One region of the Kitasatospora sp. NPDC088160 genome, then DNA from elsewhere that is predicted to be linked to it. Evidence: riboswitches for the same ligand, from Rfam matches in the RefSeq annotation. Region 1 holds a riboswitch; each other region holds the start of a gene.

The links. A riboswitch is a leader RNA that binds a small molecule or an ion and turns the genes downstream of it on or off. The one in region 1 is predicted to bind thiamine pyrophosphate.
Region 2: linked by a shared signal. The riboswitch ahead of ACIOGZ_RS36295 (cytosine permease) and the one ahead of thiC (phosphomethylpyrimidine synthase ThiC) in region 1 are both predicted to bind thiamine pyrophosphate.
Region 3: linked by a shared signal. The riboswitch ahead of thiO (glycine oxidase ThiO) and the one ahead of thiC (phosphomethylpyrimidine synthase ThiC) in region 1 are both predicted to bind thiamine pyrophosphate.

What each region holds. Positions count from the first base shown of each region.
Region 1 covers NZ_JBIUSS010000005.1:175,969-180,311, forward strand. The annotation lists gene ACIOGZ_RS09595 (FitA-like ribbon-helix-helix domain-containing protein) at 1-115, opposite strand, end outside; partial or broken gene ACIOGZ_RS09600 (phosphomethylpyrimidine synthase ThiC) at 382-564, opposite strand; gene ACIOGZ_RS09605 (Uma2 family endonuclease) at 614-1,159, opposite strand; gene thiC (phosphomethylpyrimidine synthase ThiC) at 1,267-3,159, opposite strand; TPP riboswitch at 3,155-3,289, opposite strand; gene ACIOGZ_RS09615 (DUF5326 family protein) at 3,428-3,628, opposite strand; gene tenA (thiaminase II) at 3,845-4,343, opposite strand, start outside.
Region 2 covers NZ_JBIUSS010000031.1:65,966-70,308, reverse strand. The annotation lists gene ACIOGZ_RS36300 (glycerophosphodiester phosphodiesterase family protein) at 1-370, opposite strand, end outside; gene ACIOGZ_RS36295 (cytosine permease) at 450-1,907, opposite strand; TPP riboswitch at 1,900-2,047, opposite strand; gene ACIOGZ_RS36290 (trypsin-like peptidase domain-containing protein) at 2,350-4,182, shown strand; tRNA gene ACIOGZ_RS36285 (tRNA-Ser) at 4,246-4,333, shown strand.
Region 3 covers NZ_JBIUSS010000019.1:95,593-99,935, reverse strand. The annotation lists gene pknB (Stk1 family PASTA domain-containing Ser/Thr kinase) at 1-604, opposite strand, end outside; gene ACIOGZ_RS27760 (thiazole synthase) at 724-1,521, opposite strand; gene thiS (sulfur carrier protein ThiS) at 1,523-1,777, opposite strand; gene thiO (glycine oxidase ThiO) at 1,774-2,949, opposite strand; TPP riboswitch at 2,953-3,065, opposite strand; gene ACIOGZ_RS27745 (FAD-dependent oxidoreductase) at 3,150-4,343, shown strand, end outside.

The DNA of each region.
Region 1 (4,343 bases):
CTCTTGCGATCAGGTCCTGCATGAATGCCTGGAGCGACTTGCCGGCCTGGGCCGCGCGGACCTTCAGGGTCTGGATCTGGTCGTCCGGGACATCTCGGATGGTGAGTGCCGTCATATCTGCACTCTAGCACCACTAGCTGCAAAATGCAGAACTCCATCCGGCCGGATCACGCCTCTTTCATGGGCTTGATCAGCAGCGGCGAGTACGGCATACCAGCTCCTCACTGAGGGTGATTGGGACGGCGCTCAGCGTAGTACGCCGGATGTGCCCGCGTCCGAAGTCCGGACAAGTGTGTTGCTGTCCGCCTTCCGTGCGCAGACACGGTGCCGCCCCGGCAAGCGTCGAAGCTCACCGGGGCGGCAGCGAGGTGCAGCTGGACGTCAGTCGGCCAGCGGGAGATAGACCCGGTTGCCCTGGGCGGCGAACTCGGCGGACTTCTCCGCCATCCCGGCCAGCGCCTCGGCGTCGAACTCGGTCTCCACGGCACTGGAACCGTCACCGTGCTCGGCGCGGATCTTGTGGCTGATCTTCATCGAGCAGAGCTTCAACCCAGAACCAGCACATTCACGCTGGCCAACCACACTGGCGCACCGCCCGGACCGGACGAGACCGTCAGTACGGGAGCAGAACCGTGGTGTCGAGGGTGAAGCCGAACGGCTCGGGGATGTGGATGACCTCCCCGAAATCGGCGTCTTCCCTCATCCGATAGCGACCGGCCTCGGGCTCCCTGAAGAGCGTGACGGTCTTCTGCGCGGCGTCCACCAAGAGGTAGAGCGGGATCTGCATCAGCGGGTAGTCACGGAGCTTGCCGACCCAGTCGTTCTCCGGGTTCGACGGCGAGACGATCTCGACTGCGATGAGAGCCAGCTCGGCCGGAACCCTGTTCTCCGTGGTCGTCATGGCGTCTTCGGGGAGATACGTGAGGTCTGGGTTTCGCAGCTTCGACACCTGAGGAGAGGTCAGGTCCATGTTTCCCGTGGAGAGGTATCCAGCCGGAGCACGGGCCTCGAACTGTCGGCGGACAACGGAGAGGTTCCGCTCGTGGATGGCCGAGGGCGACGCCTGCATGATGACGATGTCACCAGAGAACTCGATCTTGAAGTTCGCCGGGGCGGACCTGCGGAACTCCTCGATCAGGGCGAGGTGCTCAGGGTTCATCTGTCCTCCTGGGGTATGGCCCAGCACCACGCTACCGGCTGATGAGGAGACGCTGCCCCAGGACAGCCTCTTCGGTGTCAAGGGACAGCGCCATCGTCAGACCCTCGTCAGTCGGCCAGCGGGAGGTAGACCTTGTTGCCCTGGGCCTTGAACTCCTCGGACATGGCCTTCATGCCCTCGACGGCTTCCTCGTCGTACTCGGGCGAGGCCGCACCGTTGCCGAACTTCTCATTGATGCTTTTGCTGATCTTCATCGAGCAGAACTTCGGGCCGCACATGGAGCAGAAGTGGGCCGTCTTGGCGGGTTCGGCGGGGAGGGTCTCGTCGTGGAAGGCGCGGGCGGTCTCCGGGTCGAGGGCCAGGTTGAACTGGTCCTCCCAGCGGAACTCGAAGCGGGCATCGGAGAGGGCGTCGTCCCAGTCCTGGGCGCCGGGGTGGCCCTTGGCGAGGTCGGCGGCGTGGGCGGCGATCTTGTAGGTGATCACGCCGGTCTTGACGTCGTCGCGGTTGGGCAGGCCCAAGTGCTCCTTGGGCGTGACGTAGCAGAGCATCGCGGTGCCCCACCAGGCGATCATCGCGGCGCCGATGCCCGAGGTGATGTGGTCGTAGCCGGGGGCGACGTCGGTGGTGAGCGGGCCGAGGGTGTAGAACGGCGCCTCGTCGCAGATCTCCTTCTGGAGATCCATGTTCTCCTTGATCTTGTGCATCGGGACGTGGCCCGGGCCCTCGATCATCACCTGGACGTCGCGCTCGCGGGCGATCCGGCCGAGTTCGCCGAGGGTCTGCAGTTCGGCGAACTGCGCCTCGTCGTTGGCGTCCGCGATGGAGCCGGGGCGCAGGCCGTCGCCGAGCGAGAAGGTGACGTCGTAGCGCGCGAGGATGTCGCAGAGTTCCTCGAAGTTGGTGTAGAGGAAGTTCTCCTGGTGGTGCGCCAGGCACCAGGCGGCCATGATCGAGCCGCCGCGCGAGACGATGCCGGTCTTGCGGCGGGCGGTCAGCGGGACGTACCGGAGCAGGACGCCGGCGTGGACGGTCATGTAGTCGACGCCCTGCTCGCACTGCTCGACGACGGTGTCCCGGTACACCTCCCAGCTCAGGTCCTCGGCCTTGCCGTCGACCTTCTCCAGGGCCTGGTAGAGCGGCACGGTGCCGATCGGCACGGGGGAGTTGCGCAGGATCCACTCGCGGGTGGTGTGGATGTTGCGGCCGGTGGAGAGGTCCATGACGGTGTCGGCGCCCCAACGGGTGGCCCAGGTCATCTTCTCCACCTCCTCCTCGATCGAGGAGGTGACGGCGGAGTTGCCGATGTTGGCGTTGATCTTCACCAGGAAGTTGGTGCCGATGATCGCCGGCTCCACCTCGGGGTGGTTCACGTTGACCGGGATGACGGCCCGGCCGCGGGCCACCTCGGCCCGCACGTACTCGGGGGCGAGGCCCTCGCGCAGCGCCACGAACTCCATCTCGGGGGTGACCACGCCCCGCTTGGCGTAGGCGAGTTGGGTGACGGCGGCACCGCCGCGGCCGCGCAGCGGGCGACGCGGGCGGCCCGGGAAGACGGCGTCCAGGTTGCGCAGGTTTCCGCCGCGCGGCGAGGTGTGCTTGATCCCGTCGTCCTCGGGGCGCGCCTCGCGGCCGTCGTACTCCTCGACGTCGCCGCGCTGGCGGATCCAGGCGTCGCGCAGGGCGGGCAGGCCGCGCCGCACGTCGGGTTCGTAGGCCTGGTCGGTGTACGGGCCGGAGGTGTCGTACAGCGGGACGGTCCTGCCGTTGGTGAGCTGCACCTCGCGGTACGGGACCCGCAGGTCGGGCCGGGACCCTTCGCGGTAGGCCTTGCGCCAGGCCGGGGTGGGGTAGCCGGTGCCGGCGCTGGTGACGGTGGCGGTGACGGTGGCCGTGGCGGTGGCGGTGGCGGTGGCGGTGGCGGCCTCGGTGCTGCCGGCCTCGGTGCCGCTGTTCCCGGTGCTGCGGGCAGGCTGCGGCTGTGCTTCGAACGTGGTCATCTGACCTCATACTCCCTACGCCGGCATTACCCGGTCAGGTTCCTGCGGTCGACGCAGCCGTCGGTCCGTCCGTCGACGTCCCGGTCAGCGCCCTCTCAGCCCGGTGCTCCGAGCTCCCGCGTCGGCAGGCGGTGTTGCCTGCACATGACGCCCAACACCGTAGCGAGCCGATCGCCGCAGGTCCAGCACGCCTCCGGCCGGCCGGACCCCGCGCCAGGAACGCCGAAGGCCCGGCCCCCTGGACGGGGGCCGGGCCTCGGGCGGTTGCTCAGCCCTTGGCGGCCTTCTTCACCAGGACCACCACGGCGGCGGCGATGCCGGCGACGACCAGCACCTTGATCATGATGCTCAGCAGGGCGCCGACGACACCGAAGACGAATCCCACGATGTTCCAGAGCAGCACCAGGACCAGCACCGGGATGACGATGTTCCGCACCCAGGAGGGCAGCGACTTCCAGAGCTCAGCCATGACCGTTCCTTCTCTCCCCGTGGGGTCGGCTGCCGTCCGGTGCCGCATCCCGCTTGCTTTCGGTACTTCGATCGTACGGGGACACGAGTGCCGGAACGAGGCCCGTCGGCCCGGAGAGAACCCCTAGATCACCCCGACCCGGGGCCCCGGGGAGACCCGGGTGCGGACCTCGGGGACGACCCCCGGCAAGGGCCCCGCACCCCCTGCGACCAGCGGTCAGACCGGCCAGCGCTCGCCGCGCCAGGCGGCGTCCCAGAACATCCACTCGTAGCGCGAGGTGGTCGTGAAGTGCTCGACGACCCGGCGCCGTTCGGCCGGGGAGATCTCCTCGCCGAGGCGGTCGGTGAGCGCCAGCACCCGGCGGACGACGGACTGGAACGCCTCGTCGCCGTAGGTGGCGATCCACTTGGCGTACAGCGGGTCGGGGGAGCCCTGGGCGAGCAGCGCCTCGCCGACCCGGGCGTAGATCCAGTAGCAGGGCAGCACCGCGCCGACGGCCTCGGCGAAGGAGCCGCCGTAGACGGTGGCCAGCAGGTAGCTGGTGTAGGCCCGGGTGGTGGGCAGCACCGGTTCGGCGGCGGCCTGCTCGGCGCTGCCGCCGAAGGCGGTCAGGAACTCGGCGTGCATGCCCTGTTCCGCGGCCAGCGCGCCGACCGCGTCGTCGGCGAAGGCCCGCACGTCCTCCTCGCCGGGCGCCTTGGCGGCGCAGACGGCG
Region 2 (4,343 bases), on a different contig from region 1:
GGCGGCCGCAGTCCACCACCAGCTCCAGCAGCCGCTCCAGCCGCAGCACGCCGCGCAGCTCGGGGTCGGTGCTGGGGCGGCCGGTCTTCCAGGCGCCGAAGTCGTACGCCTCCAGCTCGGCCAGCGTCATCGCCGAGACGGTGCCCTGGCCGTTGGAGACCCGGCCGATCCGGCGGTCGTGCACGCAGACCAGCTCGCCGTCGGCGGTCAGCCGGACGTCGCACTCGACCGCGTCCGCGCCCTCGTCGAGCGCGCGCCGGTACGCCGCCAGGGTGTGCTCGGGCAGGGCGTGCGAGGAACCGCGGTGGGCGATCACCTGGACGGGCGGCGTGGTGCGCGCCGCCGTCGAGGACGGGTCTGTGCTGGTCACGGGCCCCACGATAGGCGGCGGAAGTGACGCGCAGGCGAAGACGGCCCCAATCTGCGGGGCCGTCTTCGGTGTCGGTCGGTCAGCTCGGCGCCGTCCTGCGGGTCAGCGGGGTGAGCGCCCAGGTGACCAGCGCGGGCACCAGGAAGGCGAACAGCGAGGCGGACGTCCACTCCTGCGGGGTGAAGTGCAGGGCGTCCTGGGCGGAGGTCCAGAAGTCCGTCCACCAGCCGGCCACCGCGGTCGGCGCGATGAACTGGTAGACCGCGAAGCCCAGCACCCAGGGCAGCAGCATCAGGCGGCGCGAGGGCGCGTCGGCGGAGAGGTTCCAGCCGTACCGGCCGGCGCCGAAGAAGTAGTCCACCGCCAGCACCGCCAGCAGCGGCACGAAGACCGAGCCGATCAGACCGAGGAAGTTGGTGTAGGTGTCGGTGAACTTGTCGATCTGCAGTGCCAGCACGGTGATCAGCAGGCCGATCCCGCCGGTCAGCACCCGGCGGTCCACCTTCGGCAGCAGGTTCTGCACCGACATCGCGGTCGAGTACACGTTGGCGAAGGACTGGTCCGTCTCGCGCAGCACCAGCACCAGCAGGAACAGCCAGCCGGCCCAGACGCCGAGGAAGGAGTCGAAGATCCTGTTCGGGTCGCCGTCGGACTGCAGCAGGGCCATCAGGCCGAGCACGTAGCACCAGACCTGGGCGATCGTGTAGCCGGAGAAGCTGCCCCAGAACGCCGAGCGTGCGGTGCGCGAGTGCCGGGTGTAGTCGGCGGCCAGCGGGACGAAGGAGATCGACACCGCGATCATCGCGTCGGTGGCGCCCAGGAAGCCGTGCCAGTTGCCGGCGCCCGGGTCGGGCACCCCCTGGCGGCCCAGCTGGACGGTGAAGTACACCATCGCGACGGCGACCGCACCGGCCACGAAGCGGCGCAGCACCGCGATCGAGCCCAGTGGCCAGATGGTCAGCGCGGTGGTCAGCGCGCCCGCCAGGAGCACGAACAGCCAGCGGTAGCCGTCGGTGTGGGCGACGGTCTGCGCGCCCGCCGCGATCGTCAGCAGCTCGAACACGCCCCAGCCGACGCACTGGACGATGTTCAGCACCGTCGGGACATACGACAGCCGGGTGCCGAACAGCCCGCGCAGGTTCGCCATCGCGGGCGCGCCGGTACGGGCCCCGATCAGCGCGGCCACGCCGAGCATCGCGGTGCCGACCACGGTGCCGGCCACGATCGCGGTCACCGCGGCGGCCAGCGACAGCTCGCTGCCCTTGGCGCCGAGCACGGTCGCGGCGGTGGAGAAGCCGATCAGGCTGACGCCCAGGTTCATCCAGAGCGCGAAGTGGTCCCGGAAGCGCAGCGTGCGCGGCGGCTCGGTGTCCAGCACGAGCGGCGCCTCGGCACGCTCCGGGCGCTCCAGGACGGCGGTCGCCGTGCCGGTGGGGCCCGCGTGACCGCTGTCACCGCCGTGAGCGGTCGGGGACGGTTCGGGGAAACCCTTGGACGCGGGCGCGTCCGAAGAAGAGGATGGCGAAGCAGGCGACATGGCCGATACTCCCTACGCCGGCATTACCCGGACAGGTTCCGGCGGTCTGCGCCCCCTCGACGGTCCGCCCACGATCCCGTGGCGTACGGTCGACCAGCGCACTCTCAGCCTGGATGGTCCAAGCTCCCGCGTGTCAGTTGTGAGCGACAGGCTAACCGGCCCGGGGGTGAACGCCAAGGCCACGGGGTGTGCGGCCCGCATCGCGGGACGCCCGGCGGAGGTGGGGGAGCCTCCGGTCGTCGGCCTGGTCTTCGGTTCGGCCGTCGACTTGCTCGTCGGCTCGGTCATCGCTCGGTCGTCGGCGTAGGACAGCCTGGTCGGCGGCCCGGCTGTCGGCTGCGGCTAAGGATTCTTATGAGTTATTCAGAGGGGTCCTTACGGCAAACGAATCGGCAGTACGAAAAACTATGGTCCTTGGTTCTGTCAGCTATGGAGGTCGTTCGTGAGCACCGAGCGCGAGGTTGGGCCCACCGGGCCGCAGGGGGAGCAGCCCTCGGGCGGCCAGGCGGCGGCTGTTCCCGCTTCCGACGGCCACGCCTCGGGCGGGCACCAGCCGACACTGGCCTTCGGCCGGGTCCCCGAGCCCGGGGCCGCTCCGGCCGCCGAGGCCGCACCGGCTGAGGCCGCGCCGACGGAGGGCGTTGCGGCCGATGGTGTTCCGGCCGAGGGTGGGTACCAGCCCACCGTGGCCTTCACCAAGGTCCCCGCGCCGGAGGCGCCCCCGCAGACCCCGGCCGCGCCGGTCGTCGACGCACCGGCCGCCCCGGTCGACGCCGCCACCGGCTACATCGACGCGCCGCCGCCGGTCCTGCCGCCCGCCCCGCCGGTCCCGGCCGCGCCGGCGGCACCCGCCGCACCCGTCGCACCCGTCGCACCCGTCGCCGAGAGCCCGGCCCTGCCGCCGGGTGCCAACCCGTACGCCACCCCGGCCCACGGCGTCCCCGCCGCCGGCCCGCACGACCCGTACGGCACCCCGGCCGCCCCCGGCGCGCCCGCCGCGCACCCCGCGCCCGGCCACCACCCGTTCGGCGCCGGCCAGCCGCTCGGCGGCTGGGGTGCCTCCCACGACGCCGGCGGCGGCGCGGGCTACCCGGGTGGCCCGGCCGGACCGCTCGGCTACCCGGCCGACTACCCCGGCGGCCCCGGCGGCCCGCGCAAGAAGCGCGGCGGCCTGGTCGCCCTGATCGCCGCCGTCGCGCTGATCGCCGGCGTGGCCGGCGGTGCGCTCGGCGTGACCGTCGCGGACCGCAACGACAGCACCAGCAGCGCCGACGACCACCGCAGCACCACCGTCCAGGCCAGCAACACCCAGAAGAACGAGCCCGCTCCCGGCTCGATCGCCGGCATCGCGCAGAAGGCGCTGCCCAGCGTCGTCACCATCAAGGCGCAGGGCAACGGCGAGTCGGGCACCGGCACCGGCTTCGTCTTCGACACCGAGGGCCACATCCTCACCAACAACCACGTGGTCGCGCCGACCCTCAACGGCGGCAAACTGACCGTCAAGTTCGCCGACGGCACGTCCTACAACGCGTCCGTGCTGGGCCACGCCGAGGGCTACGACGTCGCCGTGGTCAAGATCGAAAACCCGCCGAAGAGCAAGCTGGCCCCGCTTCCGCTGGCCGACTCCGACAAGGTCAACGTCGGTGACGCCACCGTCGCGATCGGTGCGCCGTACGGCCTGGAGTCCACCGTCACCAGCGGCATCGTCAGCGCCAAGGACCGCCCGGTCGCCTCCGGCGACGAGACCGGCGGCCAGTCCTCCTACATGAACGCCCTGCAGACCGACGCCTCGATCAACCCCGGCAACTCCGGCGGCCCGCTGCTCGACTCCAGCGGCTCGGTGATCGGCATCAACTCGGCGATCCAGTCCAACGCCTCCGCCAACGGCCGGGCCGGCAGCATCGGCCTCGGCTTCGCCATCCCGATCAACCAGGCCAAGTGGGTCGCCGACACCCTGATCAAGACCGGCAAGCCGGTCTACGCCAAGCTCGACGTGCTGCGCAACGACGACTACAAGGGCGACGGCGCGCAGATCCAGACCCGCGACATCCAGGGCCAGCCGGCCGTCACCCCCGGCGGCGCCGCCGACAAGGCCGGTCTCAAGCCGGGCGACGTCATCACCAAGCTCGGCGGAGTGCCGATCGACAACGGCCCTGCCCTGGTCAGCCGGATCTGGACGCACAAGCCCGGCGAGACCGTCGACGTCGAGTACACCCGCAACGGCCAGCAGTTCAACACCAAGGTCACCCTCGGCCAGCGGGACGGCGACAGCTGACCCCCACCCGCACGAAACGGTGTGCACCGAACCCCGCCGGACCCGTTAGGCTGACCTCCGCCTGGAGAGCTGCCCGAGCGGCCTAAGGGAACAGTCTTGAAAACTGTCGTGCGGTGACCCCGTACCGTGGGTTCGAATCCCACGCTCTCCGCTGGTTGGAG
Region 3 (4,343 bases), on a different contig from region 1:
GGTCGGTGGGGGCGTCCGGGAGGATCTGCTCGGGGGCCAGGTAGGAGACGGTGCCGAGGACCGTGCCGCCGGTCGCGGTGCTGGTCGAGGTGGGCGCGCCGTCGGCGGTGCCGAGGACCCGGACCAGGCCGAAGTCGGCGACCTTGACCAGTCCGTCCTCGGTGATCAGCACGTTCTCCGGCTTGACGTCCCGGTGCACCAGCCCGGCCCGGTGGGCGGCGCCGAGGGCGGCCAGCACCGGCTCCAGCACGTCCAGCGCGGCCCGCACGGACAGCGCGCCGCGGTCGCGCAGCAGGTCCCGCAGGGTGCGGCCGGGCACGTACTCCATGGCGAGGAAGACGTTGGCCCCGTCCGCGCCCTGGTCGAAGACGTTCACCACGTTCGGGTGGGAGAGTCGGGCGACGGCCTTGGCCTCGCGGATGAACCGGGCGGTGAAGCCGTCGTCCCCGGCCAGCGCGGGGTGCATCACCTTGAGGGCGACGACCCGGTCCAGCCGGGTGTCGGTGCCCTTGTAGACGGTGGACATCCCGCCGGTCGCGATGCGCTGCTCGACCCGGTACCGGCCGTCGAGCAGGGTACCGATCAGGGGGTCGTGCAGTGCCATGTCCACCCGGAGAGTCTAGGGCCGCAGGCGGCAGCCGGACCCGGAGGACATCCCCTCCGGGCCCGGCTGTGCCCGGTTTGTGACACGGCACACGCGGGTGGGTGCCGGGCGCCAGGGCGTCAGAACGCCGGGTGCTCGCGGGTGTCCAGCTCCGCCCGGCCGGCCATCGCCGAGGAGGCCTCGGCGTGGAACCGGCGCGGGATGCGGCCGGCCCGGTGGGCGAACCGGCCCGCCTCGGCGGCGTGCCGCATCGCCTCGGCCATCAGCACCGGGTCCTGCGCCCTGGTCACCGCGGAGGCGAGCATCACCGCCGCGCAGCCCAGCTCCATCGCCAGCGCGACGTCCGAGGCGGTGCCGGCGCCCGCGTCCAGGATCACCGGGACGCCCGCGTCCTCCACGATCAGCTGGAAGTTGTGCGGGTTGCGGATGCCCAGGCCGGAGCCGATCGGCGAGCCCAGCGGCATGATCGCCGCGCAGCCGACGTCCTCCAGCTTGCGGGCCAGCACCGGGTCGTCGTTGGTGTACGGCAGCACCGTGAAGCCGTCGTCGACCAGGGTCTCGGCGGCGTCCAGCAGCTCGATCGGGTCCGGCAGGAGGGTCCGCTCGTCGGCGATCACCTCCAGCTTCACCCAGTCGGTGCCGAGCGCCTCGCGGGCCAGCCGGGCGGTCAGCACGGCCTCCCCGGCGGTGAAGCAGCCCGCCGTGTTGGGCAGCACCCGGATGCCGTTGCGGGTCAGCACGTCCAGGACGGAGCCCTGGGTGCCGGCGTCGACCCGGCGCATCGCCACGGTGGTCAGCTCGGTGCCGGAGGCCAGCAGCGCCCGTTCCAGGATCTCCAGGCTGGGTGCGCCGCCGGTGCCCATGATCAGCCGGGAGCCGAAGGACTCCCCGGCGATGGTCAGCAGGTCGTCAGCCATGTCAGCCTCCCTGGACGGCGGTGAGGATCTCGATCCGGTCGCCCGCCGACAGTTCCGTGGCCGGCCACGAACTGCGCGGCACCACGGCCTCGTTGAGGGCGGCGGCGACGCCGCTGTGGGCGGCGCTGAGGGTGGCCACCACCTCCGCGAGGGTGGTCGTGGCGGACACCCGGCGGGGCTCGCCGTTGACGGTCAGCCCGATCTCGGCCGGTGTGGTCTGGGCCGGTGTGGTCTGGGGTGGTGCGATCTCGGTCATGCGGAGGCCTTCGTGGTGGAGCGGTCGGGGGAGAACCGGGTGGGCGTGAACGGCTTTGCAAGCTCGGGGAGTTCGCCGGTCGCCAGGTACTCGGCGAGCAGGTCGGCGGTCACCGGGGTGAGCAGCACGCCGTTGCGGTAGTGGCCGGTGGCGGCGACCAGCCCGGGCAGCGCGGTCGGGCCCAGCAGCGGGGCGTTGTCCGGCGAACCGGGACGCAGCCCGGCCGAGGTCTCCAGCAGCGGGAGTTCGGTGATGCCCGGCACCAACTCGTGGGCGTCGCGCAGCAGTTCGTACACCCCGCCGGCGGTGACCGTGGTGTCGTAGCCCTGCTCCTCGGTGGTCGCGCCGATCACCAGCTCGCCGTTCTCCCGGGGCACCAGGTACAGGTGCTGTCCGCGCACCACCGCGCGGACGTTGCGGGACAGGAACGGCCGGTACGCCTCGGGGATCCGCAGCCGCAGGATCTGCCCCTTCACCGGGCGGACGGCCGGCAGCACGCCCTCCGGCAGCCCGGGCAGCCGGTGGCTGTGCGGGCCGGCCGCGAGCACCACCTGGTCGGCCCTCGGTGTCTCGCCGGTGCCGAGCCGGGCGCCGACCGCGCGGCCGTCCTCGACCAGCAGCCCGACGGCCTCGGCCCGGTGGAGCACGACCCCGGCGAGCTCGCAGGCGGCCACCAGGGCGGTCAGCAGCCGGCGGGGATCCACCTGGTGGTCGTCCGCGACGTGCAGGCCGCCGCGCACGCCGGGGGCGAGCATCGGCTCCAGCCTGCGGGCCTCCCGGCCGGTCAGCCAGGCCGAGTCCAGGCCGAGCCGCTGGTGGAAGGCGTGCAGCTCGCGCAGTTCCTCGCGGTCGTCGGAGTCCAGCGCGACGGCGATCGTGCCGCACCGGCGGTACCCGGTGTCCAGGCCGCCGCTCGCCTCGGTGAGCTCGGCGGCGAAGTCCCCGTACCGCTGGTTGGAGGCCATGCCGAGGCGCAGCAGCGGCTCCTCGCCGTACTGCAGCTCGGTGACCGGGGCGAGCATCCCGGCCGCGACCCCGGCCGCCCCGCCGCCGGGGGAGGGGTCGACCACGACGATGTTCCCCAGCCCGCGCTGCGCGGCGCGCCAGGCGACGGCGAGGCCGATGACGCCCCCGCCGATCACCAACACGTCGGCGTGGGTTTCCTCGGGCAAGCGTGACAAGGCTGCTCTTCTCCCTTCGCCGGAATGACCCGGATCAGGTTCGGACGGTCGCGGGCCGTGCCAGCCCGCCTCTCAGCCCGGTACGCCGGGCTCCCGTGATGGTGCCCCCACCATAACGCCGGGGGCGGGCCCGGCCGAAGGCCCGTACGCGGGGTGGACGGGCCGGTGGCCCCGGCAGGGCGCTGAGTACAGTGACGGGCGTGGCAGAGCTGAACGGAACGGATCAGGTGGTCGTCGTCGGGGCCGGGCTGGCCGGGGCGCAGTGCGCCCTGAAGCTGCGGCAGGGCGGCTGGCGGGGGCGGATCACGCTGGTCGGGGAGGAGCCGCACGCGCCGTACGACCGGCCGCCGCTCTCCAAGGACGTGCTGCTCGGCAAGGCCGACGCCACCACCCTGGACATCGACTACCCGCACCTGGGCATCGAACTGCTCACCGGCCGCCGCGCCACCGGCCTCGCCCCCGGCGTGCTGCACACCGACGCCGGCGACCTCCCGTACGACGCCCTGGTGATCGCCACCGGCGCCACCCCGCGCGCCCTGCCCGGCGCCGAGCGCGCGCACCTGCTGCACACCCTGGACGACGCGCTGGCGCTGCGTGCCCTGCTGCGGCCCGGCCTGCGGCTGGTGCTGGTCGGCGCGGGCTGGATCGGCGCCGAGGTGTCCACCGCCGCCCGCGCGGCCGGCTGCGAGGTGACGGTGGTCGAGGCGGGCCCGGCGCCCGTCCCCGGCGCGCTGCCGGCCGAGGTCGGTTCGGCGATGGCCGCCTGGTACGCCGAGGCCGGTGTCGACCTGCGCTGCGGGGTCGGCGTGGCCGCCGTCGAGGAGGGCGCGGTGCTGCTGGCGGACGGCTCGCACCTGCCCGCCGACGAGGTCGTGGTCGGCGTCGGCGCCCGGCCCGCGACGGGCTGGCTGGCCGGTTCCGGCGTCGAGCTGGACGGCACCGGCGCCGTCCTGGTGGACGGGCGGCTGCGCACCGGCCTGCCCGGCGTCTTCGCGGCCGGGGACTGCGTCAGCTACCCGTCCGCCCGCTCCGGCGCCCGGCTGGCCGTCCAGCACTGGGACCACGCGTTGCAGTCCGGCGAGGCCGTGGCGGCCGCCGTCCTCGGCGCGGACGCGCCGCCGTACGACCCGGTGCCGTACTTCTGGTCGGAGCAGTTCGGGCGGATGGTCCAGTACGCCGGGCGGCACGCCGAGGGCGACGAACTGCTGTGGCGCGGCGGCCCGCAGGACGCCTCCTGGACGGCGCTCTGGCTGCGCGACGGGGTGCCGAGCGCGCTGCTGGCCGTCGACCGGCCGCGCGACCTCACCCAGGGCCGCCGGCTGATCGAGCGCGGCACCGCGCTGGACCGGGCCCGCGCGGCGGACCCCTCGGTGCCGCTGAAGTCG